DNA from 4 places in the Sodalis sp. RH14 genome. Region 3 is predicted to be linked to each of the others. Evidence: predicted binding sites of a transcription regulator. Region 3 holds the regulator's gene; each other region holds the start of a gene.
The links. The regulator Fur, encoded in region 3, represses iron uptake genes when iron is present. The targets are predictions, from matches to a motif close to ATAATAATGAGAACNACTATCAA.
Positions count from the first base shown of each region.

Region 1: the regulator Fur is predicted to act here: its motif matches at 1,349-1,371, upstream of efeU (iron uptake transporter permease EfeU).
Region 2: the regulator Fur is predicted to act here: its motif matches at 1,217-1,239, upstream of ACL2XQ_RS08860 (TonB-dependent receptor domain-containing protein).
Region 4: the regulator Fur is predicted to act here: its motif matches at 1,534-1,556, upstream of ACL2XQ_RS15770 (TonB-dependent siderophore receptor).

Region 1 is NZ_CP178739.1:3,841,213-3,844,376, reverse strand. Features, by position in the region: gene efeU (iron uptake transporter permease EfeU) at 1,427-2,257, shown strand; gene efeO (iron uptake system protein EfeO) at 2,295-3,164, shown strand, end outside.
Region 2 is NZ_CP178739.1:1,982,844-1,986,007, reverse strand. Features, by position in the region: gene ACL2XQ_RS08860 (TonB-dependent receptor domain-containing protein) at 1-1,201, opposite strand, end outside; gene ACL2XQ_RS08855 (YbhB/YbcL family Raf kinase inhibitor-like protein) at 1,493-2,125, shown strand; gene ACL2XQ_RS08850 (helix-turn-helix transcriptional regulator) at 2,154-3,032, shown strand.
Region 3 is NZ_CP178739.1:1,309,833-1,312,996, reverse strand. Features, by position in the region: gene ybfE (LexA regulated protein) at 1-162, shown strand, start outside; gene fldA (flavodoxin FldA) at 341-856, shown strand; gene fur (ferric iron uptake transcriptional regulator) at 1,212-1,682, shown strand; gene alsR (transcriptional repressor AlsR) at 2,245-3,132, shown strand; gene alsB (D-allose transporter substrate-binding protein) at 3,154-3,164, shown strand, end outside.
Region 4 is NZ_CP178739.1:3,457,006-3,460,169, forward strand. Features, by position in the region: gene ACL2XQ_RS15770 (TonB-dependent siderophore receptor) at 1-1,488, opposite strand, end outside; gene ACL2XQ_RS15775 (YncE family protein) at 1,853-2,932, opposite strand.

The sequences.
Region 1 (3,164 bases), 2.5 Mb from region 3:
ATCGGCGCCGCTGTGGGTTTAGTGGAAGGTACAGCAGACAGAGAAGCGGCTAATCATTGTGCAATGCAAAAGGCACCGCGACAGGTCAGTCATACATGCAAATATACATGCAGTCGGCAGCCGGCAATTATCAGTCATACATCATGCGATGCAGCCAACATTTACACCGTCAGCAGTCATACGGCCAGCGTCTCATACCGCCGGAAATTATGGTCAGACAACCACGTAGCCGGGCATAAACCCGCCACAGTGAGAGTAGGTAGCTGGCCGCAAATCTTAGCTAAACTAAACTAAGCCAAGCTAATTTAAGTTAACCCAAAATTAATACCGATATTTTTCCCGGTACGTGCATATTACTTACTACCAAAAAACGCTATTTTACTCACAGACGATGGTGTTGACGTGGTGCCGGCATAGAGTGCGCCGGCAGCGCGCATCCCGGCTGGATGAGCCGCCGGGAGCGGCGAAAGCTAAGGGCCGCGCCGGGAGCGCGTCCCGTGCGGTCCCAAAGCCGGGATGCGTGATGCCGGGAACCGCGCAGCGGCGCACGATCTGCCGGACGCGCGGAGGTCAAGGAGGCCGTCGCGGTACGGCCTCTTTGTCGCTTGCCGGCACCCGGCATTCCATATAACCGCCGAACGCACGGCAAGCGAAACCCGCGCCGAGGCGACATAAACCCTGCCACAAGGCAAACCAAGACACAGCAAGCGAAACCCGCGCCGAGGTGACATAAACCCTGCCACAAGGCAAGCCAAGACACAGTAAGCGAAACCCGCGCCGAGGCGACATAAACCCTGCCACAAGGCAAGCCAAGATACAGCAAGCGAAACCCGCGCCGAGGCGACATAAACCCTGCCACAAGGCAAACCAAGACACAGCAAGCGAAACCCGCGCCGAGGTGACATAAACCCTGCCACAAGGCAAACCAAGACACAGCAAGCGAAACCTTCGCCGAGGCGGCATAAACCCTGCCACAAGGCAAACCAAGACACAGCAAGCGAAACCCGCGCCGAGGTGACATAAACCCTGCCACAAGGCAAGCCAAGACACAGTAAGCGAAACCCGCGCCGAGGCGACATAAACCCTGCCACAAGGCAAGCCAAGGCACAGCAAGCGAAACCTTCGCCGAGGCGACATAAACCCTGCCACAAGCCAAGACAAGACACAGTAAGCGAAACCCTCGCCGAGGCGACATAAACCCTGCCATAAGGCAAACCAAGGCACAGCAAACAAAACCCTCACCGAGACCACTTAACCCCTGACGCCCCCTTTACCTTTTATTTATCCTGAAACCTTTTGTAGCGCATCGGTTACAAATAGTCGCAAATCTGCGCTTGTTTTTCTTTTCCTCGTAATGATAATCAATATCGTTTTAATTGACGTTTCTTTACTTTTTCTCGCCCCCAAAAGCATCGAGGTGATGGGTATGTTTGTGCCTTTTCTGATTATGCTGCGTGAGGGTCTCGAGGCGGCGCTGATCGTGAGCCTTATCGCCGGCTATCTGAAAAAGACCGGCCGCGGCCGCTGGCTAAAAGCGGTGTGGGTGGGCGTGCTAAGCGCGGCGCTGTTGTGCCTGGCGGTGGGTGTCGTCATTAACGAAACCACCGGCGAATTTCCGCAAAAGCAACAGGAACTGTTCGAGGGCATCGTGGCGGTGCTGGCGGTCCTCATCCTGACCTGGATGGTGTTCTGGATGCGCAAGATGTCCCGCTCGATTAAAGCCCAGCTGGAAAGCGCCGTCGATCAGGCGCTCAGCAATGCCCGCGGGCAGGGCTGGGCGCTGGTGGGCATGGTGTTTTTTGCCGTGGCCCGCGAGGGGTTGGAATCGGTGTTTTTTTTGCTGGCGGCGTTTCAGCAGGACGTAGGCATCGAGGCGCCCATCGGCGCGGTGTTGGGATTGGCCTGCGCCATCGTCTTGGGGATGCTGATGTATTACGGCGGCATCCGCCTGCGCATGGAGAAGTTTTTCAAATGGACCAGCCTGTTTATTCTGTTTGTGGCCGCGGGGCTGGCGGCCGGGGCAATTCGCGCTTTCCACGAAGCGGGATTATGGAATGGTTTCCAGGCAATCGCATTTGATTTCAGCGCCACCCTATCCACCCAATCGTTGTTCGGCACCTTGCTTGAGGGGCTGCTGGGTTATCAGGAAGCGCCCACCGTCAGTGAAGTGGCCGTGTATTTGTTATACCTGGTGCCGGCCCTGGTGATGTTTTTCCTGCCTGCGCGGGGCAACCGGACGACACGTGTCGCCGGATAAAATCCATTAAATTGTTCCACTATTCAGGGTAAAAAAAATGTCCAATATGCAACGCTTCCGTCGCCGCATTCTTCCTGCCGCCTTACTGGTGGCGCCGGTGCTGTCGGCATGGGGCTGGCCCGCGCTGGCGGCCGATATTCCTCAGGTCAAGATTACCGTTAACGATAAGCAGTGCGATCCGATGGCGCTGAACGTTAAACCGGGCAAAACGCAGTTTATTATTCATAACGCCAGCCAGAAAGGGCTGGAGTGGGAAATCCTCAAGGGCGTGATGGTGGTCGAGGAGCGCGAGAACGTGGCGCCGGGCTTTACCCAGAAGATGACCGCCACCCTGGAGCCGGGGGAATACGATATGACCTGCGGCCTGCTGAGCAATCCGAAGGGCAAGCTGACGGTTTCGGCGGACGGCGGCGCGGGCGCGGCGAAACCGGATGCCATGGCGCTGGTGGGGCCGATTGCCGATTATAAAGTCTATGTGCTGCAACAGGTCGGCGAGCTTGTCTCCCATACCAAGACCTTTACCGATGCGGTGAAGAAAGGCGATCTGGCCACCGCGCAGAAGCTGTTTGCCCCCACCCGCGTGTATTACGAGCGTATCGAGCCTATCGCCGAACTGTTCTCGGATCTGGACGGCAGTATTGATGCCCGCGAAGATGATTTCGAGCAGAAATCCGCCGACCCGAAATTCACCGGTTTCCACCGGCTGGAAAAAATCCTCTTCAGCGATAAAACCACGGCCGGCACCGCCCCGTTTGCCGATCAATTGTATAAAGATACCCAGGATCTGCAAAAACGCATCGGCGACCTGACCTTCCCGCCGAGTAAAGTGGTCGGCGGCGCCGCCGGACTGATTGAGGAGGTGGCCTCCAGTAAGATCAGCGGCGAGGAAGACCGTTACAGCCGTACC
Region 2 (3,164 bases), 670 kb from region 3:
AAGTTAAAGTGAAATCTTCAGTAGCCAGCCATGCGTCTTCCAGGAACAAGGACTTTTCGGTACGTTTTAGATCTGTCTCACTGGATAGCTGATTTGATGTTCCATCATGTAACTTTTTAATACTAAGTTCTCCACCAAAGGTCAGGATATGGCTGCCTATATTTGAAGAAAGTGAGGATCGCATGTTTAAATTCTTTAGCCAAACATCCTCAGAACCTATCGTATAATCTTCGCTTTGGATATACGATTCTGTTTTTCCAATGGGCAAATAGCCAATATGATTTACAGAAAAACGGTTAACCTCAGTCTTTTTCCTGTAATCTGTCGGCACGCCAGTGACATAATTATATGCTGGGCTAATAGACTTCCCTACGGTCTGAGTTATATCCTGTTGTGTATGATTAGCTGTAAAAGTAATTTCTTGTTTATCCGAAGGGATTAGTGTTATCTTGCCTGTTATGTTATCTCTTTTGCTACCTCGATAACCGTTATAGATATCGTCTTCGTCACGCTTAGAATAATTTCCATAAGCCTGCATTGAAAGGATATTGTCAATCAATGGACCGGTTAAAAAGAAATTATTCTGAAATATATTACCCGAATCACTATGCTCCTGCATTGTAAAATCGGCGCCAATACTTCCTTGCCATTTATTTGAATTTTTACGTGTTATTATATTAATTACACCACCCATTGCATCTGATCCATATAAAGCGGACATCGGCCCTCGTATAACCTCAATATGATCTATTGCAGAAGCAGGAGGCATCCAGGCATTCATCTGACCATAGCCATCAAATAAACGGCTCGTATCCCTGGAGTCAATTCTCATACCATCGACCATATATAAGGTATAATCAGATCCCATGCCACGAATATTTATCTCCTTGTGATCCCCGCCAATCGTGGTAGTGATACCCGGAACCCCTTGGAGCAAATCTGCGATATCACGATAAGGTTTTTTTTGGATTTCTTCACTTGATATCGAAGTGACAGACGCAGGTGCCTGGCTTGTAGATTTATCCATTCCATTGGCGCTTGCGCTTACAACCATCGTTTCGTCTTTATTATTGTTATTAAGTTTATTTTCACTACCTTCATCAATCGGTGTTGCATGTGCCTGGGAAAAACAAGTAAGAAAATAAAAAACACTTAATTTCAATCGAAATGGGGCTGTTACTCGCGCTTTATTGAGATACATTTTACACGCCTTTATATGATAATGATACTCATTATTATTCAAGAGAAGGTAATATAATTAAATAAATTACAAAGCACATTGCTAAATTCGGTCATTTTATTCTTCTTTTCGGCCATTCTTCGGCTTCACCAAAACAAAAGCAGCCATCATTCACGTGATACGTTTTTTGTTTTAAACTAAGCATGTCCAGCCAAAATGATAGCTTCAGGAAGAAATTTGACTGGATGAGGCACTGGTAAGGTTTGTGAAAGTCGTATAATCGATTTTTCCATTCATAGACAAGGCAACAGCATGAAATTATATAGCCATAATTTTAAAGATGGCGGTGCCATCCCCGGCAAGAATAGTTTTGCCGTTTACGATCCTGAAAATAATATCCGTTTATCTGATAACCTTAACCCACACCTCCGCTGGGAAGATGCTCCCGCGGGTACGCAGTCGCTGGTGCTCCTTTGCCACGATCCCGATGTTCCTACCAGTGCTGAAAATGTAAATCAGCCAGGTAAGAGGGTCCCGGCATCGTTGCCCCGCGCCGATTTTTTTCACTGGTTACTGTTAAATATCCCGGCGGGTCAGAGCGAAATCGTTGAGGGGTCACAATCCCATGGCATTTCCGCTGGAGGCAAACAGGGTCCCTCTGCGCCAGATGGACTGACCCATGGCATAAATGATTATACCGGGTGGTTTGCCAATGATGAGTCGATGGCGGGCACCTACTATGGCTATGATGGTCCTTGTCCGCCGTGGAATGATGAAATAATCCATCATTATGTATTCACATTATATGCGCTCCCGACCCCGACATTGAACGTAGCAGGAGAGCTTACTGGTGCTAACATCCGTCGCACGCTGGAAAACAGCGACGTTTTGGCCAAAGCTACGCTGACTGGAGTCTACAGTCTTAACCCGGACGTGAAAGTGTAACGCTCAGCGTCTAAGCAGCAGGTAAACCATGACCAGAGAAAATAGGTTATTCGCATCAGATGAGAAATACGCCTTGAGCAGTGAACAATTTTCCTGGTCTGGTTTTTATGGCAGCAACACCAGCCGTAATAATCTGGTTTCGGTGGCTTATCCGCAACTCAGGGTGGAGCAGAGTACCCCCTCTTTTTTCTTCTTTGAACCGACGGTGCTGATCGTATTAGCGGGAAGAATTGAGTTCCTGGCTTCGGGGGAAAACCATACACTAGCTGATAAGGCCGCCGTAGGTTTTATAGATCAGGGCGTGATTGCCGATTATACCAAATATCCCCCGAGTAATGACTCTCCGTTCCGGTCAATATTTCTCACTTTCAGTGCAGATGTGTTGGAATATTTTTATCAGTTTTTTCAGGGCGACATTTCCAGTGCTAAAAAGAAACCTCAGTTCACCACGGTTGATCTTAATAGCGCTCTACACGAATCATTGCGAACGTTACTGAAAAACCTGGATCAGCCGAGTCTTAGCGATGCAAGGATCCGGTTAAGAATTTTTGACTTACTGTTAGTCCTTGCCGAGCAAAATATTCATTTTACCCTTCCACAACGACAGGGCGTCTTTCCACGTTTAAGCCGCCTGCTACGCTCCTCACCAGAAATCGGCTGGACTGCCCGCTCCGCCGGTGAAGCATTGGCTATGAGCGAATCAACCCTGCGAAGGCGGTTGCGCGAAGAGGGTATCCGCTTTGAGAAGCTTCTCGTGGATATACGCATGCACCACGGCTTATTGCTGATACAAACCACCAACTGGAACATGACGCAGGTGGCAGATGCCTGCGGCTACAAATCGGTTTCACGCTTCGCTGAAAGATTTACACAGCGTTTTGGCCTGTCTCCATCGCGGTTACGTTAGTACTTTCATTAGGGCCATGCGTTTTATAGGTAATAAGCACCAGATAAATTATCTTATTCATTGCGAATGTTATGAATAATTTGATTAACGTTCATTTTCATCAATATTGGATGAGGAGATCTCTTTAACGTA
Region 3 (3,164 bases):
AAGCGCGGCCTGCGCCGGGTGGAGCTGAAAATCAACGCCGAGGCGGTGGATGCGTTAAATGAGCTGGCCTACCGGCAAAACCTGTCGCGCAGCGAGCTGATCGAATTGATTTTACTGGCCGAGCTTGAACGGCAACAAGGCGCGGATCCGCATCCGGAATAAACTTGCCGGCCCGGTAAAGCGCCATCCCGTCCAGGGCCCAAGGCCGCGGACGGGGCAAATTTGCGACAAAACCCGGCCGGCGAGTTTCTCCCCGCATAAGGGTCTGCTATGATTGCCGCAGAGCATCGCTGATTCTGTTACGGAACATATCCATAATATTTAAGAGGTTTTCAAACTCATGGCAACTGTAGGCATTTTTTTTGGCAGTGACACCGGCAATACCGAAAATATTGCCAAAATGATTCAGAAGCAACTGGGTGCGGATGTTGCCGAAGTTCATGACATTGCCAAAAGCAGTAAAGAAGACCTGGCGCGGTTCGACACCCTGCTGCTCGGCATCCCGACCTGGTATTACGGCGAAGCGCAATGTGACTGGGATGATTTTTTCCCCACCCTGGAAGAAATAGATTTCTCCGGCAAAAAAGTGGCGCTGTTCGGCTGTGGCGATCAAGAGGATTACGCCGAATATTTCTGTGACGCCATGGGCACCATTCGCGACATTATCGAGCCCAACGGCGCGACCATCGTCGGTCACTGGCCCACCGCCGGCTATCATTTCGAAGCGTCGAAAGGACTGGCGGACGACAATCACTTCATCGGCCTGGCCATTGACGAAGACCGCCAGCCCGAGCTGACCAATGAACGCGTGGACGGCTGGGTGAAGCAAATCAGCGCTGAATTGCAACTCAGCTAAAGTAAAGCCGTGCGGGAGGGTGCCGCCGCCGCGGCGCCCGGCAAGAGAATCGGTTGCCGTCATGGCGTCGGGACGGCGCCGCCAACCTCACTGATAACTAAATCCTTTCAAATTAATAGATACAAGTTTTTAACTTTTATCCACAACGCGGTACAATAGCGCAGCGGTTCCACCCTTTTTAGCAAAATGTTGCAGAATTCGCCCCCCGAAACGGGCTATAGTTGTTAACAAGGCGCGGTTTTCATTTTGGACAGGCAGTCTTATAATGAGACGGCGTCACATTTTTCGGGCCGACCGATGTTATAGGCTAAGCTAGCCTACAATCAGATTATCAAAGTAACAGGACTAAACCCGCATGACTGACAATAATATTGCATTGAAGAAGGCCGGCCTGAAAGTCACCCTTCCCAGACTGAAGATTCTGGAAGTGTTGCAAGATCCGGAATGCCATCACGTCAGTGCGGAAGATCTGTACAAAAAACTGATCGATATGGGTGAGGAAATCGGCCTGGCCACGGTATATCGCGTGCTAAACCAATTTGACGACGCCGGTATCGTAACCCGCCACAATTTTGAAGGCGGCAAATCCGTTTTTGAACTGACGCAACAGTATCATCATGACCACCTGATCTGTCTGGACTGCGGCAAGGTTATCGAATTTCGCGACGAGTTCATCGAAGCGCGCCAGCGTGATATTGCCAAAAGGCACAATATCAAGCTGACCAACCATAGCTTATATCTGTATGGGCATTGTGAAATCGGCAACTGCCGCGAAGACGAAACGCTGCACGATCACGCCGATATGCTCAACGGCGTAAAAGAATAACCGCGGCGCGGTCCGTTTCTCCAAAGCGGCTGTTATCGCGCCGCTTTCTCACCCTGCAACGATTTTTTCAATGAGGCTAAACGCCGCCCGTCCCCTTCCCTGGTAACGTTTCCTTCCCGAAGCGCGTCGACAAGCGTCGTATCCGCCAATCACCGCCGTGCTCACCGCCGGCAAACTCCAGAAAACTTCACAGAAAATAAAAATAAATAAAGAATAAATAGAGGCCCTGGGACGCTATTTTGGGCTCATTTGCGTAATCCATTGAAACGACAGCGTTTTTATTGCGATTTTTTCACCGGGTAAATTATTCTGTGAATCTTATGATAAAGCTATTTTTCGCTGCCAGCAGTAAGCGACAACAAAAGATACATTTTAATTATATGATTTTATTGAATTAATATAGCCAAAAATACCTTCCTGAAATTAACCCGGATCGGTGACTCGATTTTTACACAAAAAGTTAATTTATAAATTAATAAAAAACGTGAAGTTCGCAGCAGATTTTAAACTTTCGCCATGGTGATATAGTGACAGGCAATGTTAATCACCAGAGATAATCCAGATGAATGATGCGGAACTGCAAAACGATATGCCGCGCGGCATAGGCATTGCTCCTTATATTCGTATTAAACAAGAAGGCATGACTGAAAACGAAAGCCGGATAGTGGAGTGGTTTTTATCACCCGGCAACCTCACCGACGTCTCGGGGATCAAAGAGGTGGCCCTGAGTCTGGGCCTGTCGGAAGCCATGATTGTCAAGGTGTCGAAAATTCTCGGTTTCAGCGGCTTTCGCCAGCTGCGCAGCGCCATCGTCGAGTACTTCGAACATGCCGACCATGATATCACCGCCGAACTCTCGCCCACCGACAGCCCGGAGGATGTGGTCAACAAGGTGTTTAACCTGACCGTGCGCACCATTGTCGAAGGCCAGGCGATAGTCGACGCCAACGTCATCCAGCAGGCGGCCCAATGCTTTTTTGCCGGCCATCAGCGCGAGCTGTACGGCGTCGGCGGCTCTAATTCCATTTGCGCGGACGTGCAGCATAAATTCCTGAAAATCGGCTTGCGTTGCAATGCCTACCTGGACGCGCATTTGATGATGATGTCGGCCTCCCTGTTGCAACCGGGCGATGTGGCGTTAGTGGTATCCCATTCGGGCCGCACCAGCGATCTGAAACGGGTGGTGTCGATTGCCAAGGATAATGGGGCCAAGATCATTTGTATTACCCATAGCAGCAATTCCCCCATAGCCCAGCTGGCTGATTTTAATATTTGTTCACCGGCGCCGGAAACGCCGTTATTAGGCAGAAACGCTTCGGCCCGTATTTTGCAGCTTACGCTGCTGGATGCGTTTTATGTCTCGGTAGCGCGGCAGGATATCGAGCTGGCGAATAAAAACCTGGAAAAAACGAGTTCCATTACCAAGTACCTGAAGCGTGATTATAAATAATTCTCTTTTGGAGATAGAATAATGAATAAATT
Region 4 (3,164 bases), 2.1 Mb from region 3:
CAATAAATACCCTTCGCTTGATTGATACAGATTAGGCGCCTTAAACACCCGGGCGATGCCCGCCTTGAGCTTGAAAAAATCGCCGAGCTCCTGGGACATATTCAGGCTGGGGCTCCAATTGGCGCCGAACTTGCTGTGATAATCGAAACGCAGTCCGGGGATAAGGTCGGTGCCGGGCAGGGCTTCGATATTATCTTCAAAATAGAGCGCGCTTAATTCCGCGCTATTTTTACTGCTGCGCAGCGCGGGATTGCCCGATACACCGCCGATGTTCGCATTGGTCTGGCTGGTGGCATGCATCGATGCCGGGTCGTTCAGCTCTTCGCGGTTCCATTCGGCGCCAAGGGTAGCGGTTTGATCCACCCATAACTTCAGCGGGATATTCAGCTCCGTATTGGCTTTGTAGTTCTCCAGCCGGCTGGTGGAGAAGGTGTCGCTATTGATCATGCCTTCTACGCGTCCCGTCGACCCCTCCATCAGGCGCGTATTATTGGTTTTTTCATAATAGAAGCCGGTGCGGGACTGGCCCCAGTCCCAGACGCCGTTATGGGTCACGCCATAATTCTGGCGGTACATGCGGTTGGTTTCCTCGCCATACAGCGTCGGCACCAGGCTGCTGACGTTACCATTGCTGTACTGGGTATCGCCGGTGTAGATATTGCCCTGGCGGCTGTAGCCGTATTCGAAGTCCATGCTTTGCCGGGGATCGATTTTCCATGATAGCAGCGTGTTGATGTCCTTGTTGCGCACCCCTTCGCGGCCGGCGGCATAGGAGCCATTTTGCTGGGTATTGATATCGGGGCTGTCGGCGTCGGTTTTATTGATATTGCCGTACAATCGCATGGTCAGCACATCGTCGATCAGCGGACCGCTCAGGCTGAAATTGGCCCGTTTGGTGGCGCCTTCCTTATCATCCTCCGGCTGGTTGGTATACAGGGATAACGACCCGTGCCAATCGTTGGTCGGCCGCTTGGTGATAATATTCACCACGCCGCCCGCAGCGCCGGAACCGTAGCGCGCGGCCGCAGGCCCTCTCAACACTTCGATCCGCTCGACCATCTCCACCGGCACCCAGTTGGTATCGCCGCGGGTATCGCGCTCCCCGCGCCAGCTGTAGCGCACCGCATTACGCGACGTGACCGGTTTGCCGTCTATCAGGATCAGCGTATTTTCCGGCCCCATGCCGCGGATATCGATTTGGCGGTTGTTGCCGCGGCTGCCCGAGGCGCTGTTGCCGGTCAAGTTGACGCCGGGCATTTTGCGGATGATATCCGACAGGTCATTTACCGGCGGTTCTTTTTTAATGTCGTCCGCGGTAATAATGGATACGCCGGGCTGCTGTTTCAGCTCCTCTTCGGCCGTGGCCTTGACGACCATCACGTCCTCGCTGTCGGTTTCCCCCGTCGTTTCGGCGCCGGCGCCGCTGCTGAAAATGGCGGTGAATAAAATGGCGAGCGGTCCCATAGTGAAATTTTTAGTTACACACATTTATTATGATCCTATTGCAATTTATATTTTCCCAAGAGAATACGAATAGTAATAAGAATCGTTATCATTGTATATGAATGCGGGAATTCTTCACATTTTCTCCTTAATGTGAAGAACGGTGGTTTTCTGAGCATACCAGTGCGTGAGCCAGGCCGCGCTTTCTGCGACGTCTTGAATGGGGAATGCAAAGCCGGTTGCCGGAGAATATCAGCAGTAATCGGGTAAGCGCCCAGAGCCTGCCACCGCCGCTGGGCAACCCGCAGCGGAAATGCCCCGCTTGCGCCGTGCCTCCGGCACGTCCAGTTCCGGGGCGGGCGGCATATCGGAAAGGGTCAGGCAGGACGCCGTCGCGCCCTGCCGGATATTACTGCAGCGCGATACGCATCACGTCATCCGGGCTGGTGGCTTCCTGCTGGCGGCTGGAAGCCTGCTTTACGCTGACATACAGCGTTTGGCCGTCGGGCGACAGGGCCAGGCTATTCGGGTGCACCGGGGTAGCGATGGTGCGCAGCACGTTATAGGTCTTGGCGTCGATCACGCTCACCTGCCCCGCCTGGCGGTGGGTCACATAGACTTCGTTGCGCACCGGGTTAAACAGCACCGCCAGCGATGCCGGCACGCCGATTTTCGCCAGGATATTACCGTTGCGGGTATCCGCCACCAGCACCTGCGGCTGTTTGGAATCGGTGATAAACGCGCGGTGCGTCGCCGGGTCCAGGCTGAGGTTGAGGAAAAAGTGTTCCGTCGCGGTTTCATCGAGCTTTTTGCGCAGCACCACGTTGTTGGTGACGGTGTCGATGGACAGCAGTTCGTTGTCGGCATTGGTCACGTACAGGCGTTTTGCCGCCGCGTCCAGCGCCAGCCCGGTGCCCATTTTGCCGATATCGTCCAGGGTGGCGCGCAGGGTCAGGGTAGCGCCGTCCACCACCCATATCACGCTGGACTCACCCAGTCCGGCGATATAGAGGGTATTGGTCTCCTGGTCCACCACCAGCTCACGCGGCGCCAGCGGTTTGACGGTGTCAGAACGCTGGCGCCCATCCAGCACCAGCCGGCCTGTTACCGCGCCGGTTTTGGCGTCGATGGCGGTGACGGCGCCGTCGACGGTGTTGCCGAAGTATAGGGTATCGGTCTTGGTATTGATGGCGGCGCCGAAGGGTTTGATATCGTTGTGGATAATCTGGGTGATATCAAGCGTGGCGGGGTCGAGGCGATATACCACCCCGCCTTTGTCCAGCTTGCGGCTTTGCGAGGTGGCCAGGTAAAGCGCGTCGCCTTGCGTGCTGTACGCCATCTCGTAAGCGCCTTTGCCGACGGGTTTGCGCAGCGGCTCCTGTGCCGCCCAGGCCTCCTGGGCCAGGGTAAACAACAGCGCGCCAGCCAGCAGCAGCGCATACGCCGCGCGTGGCCCCGGCCGTCCGCCGGTGGTCGTTATCACGTCCATACTATCTCCATTTCAATGAATTGAGGTTGCCGCCGGGCCAGCGCCAGGCAGCTAAAAGGGGTTTCACATTGCATCAAGAAGCAGCAAGAGCCGGAACGTCATGGCGTCCCGATCTTTATATGAGAATAATAATCATTATTTTTTGAAAAGCACAATGATTTTACCAACCCAATCAGGTGTTTCGTAACGCATTCTGACACCGCAAATGAATGTCACCCGACGCTAAACCGGG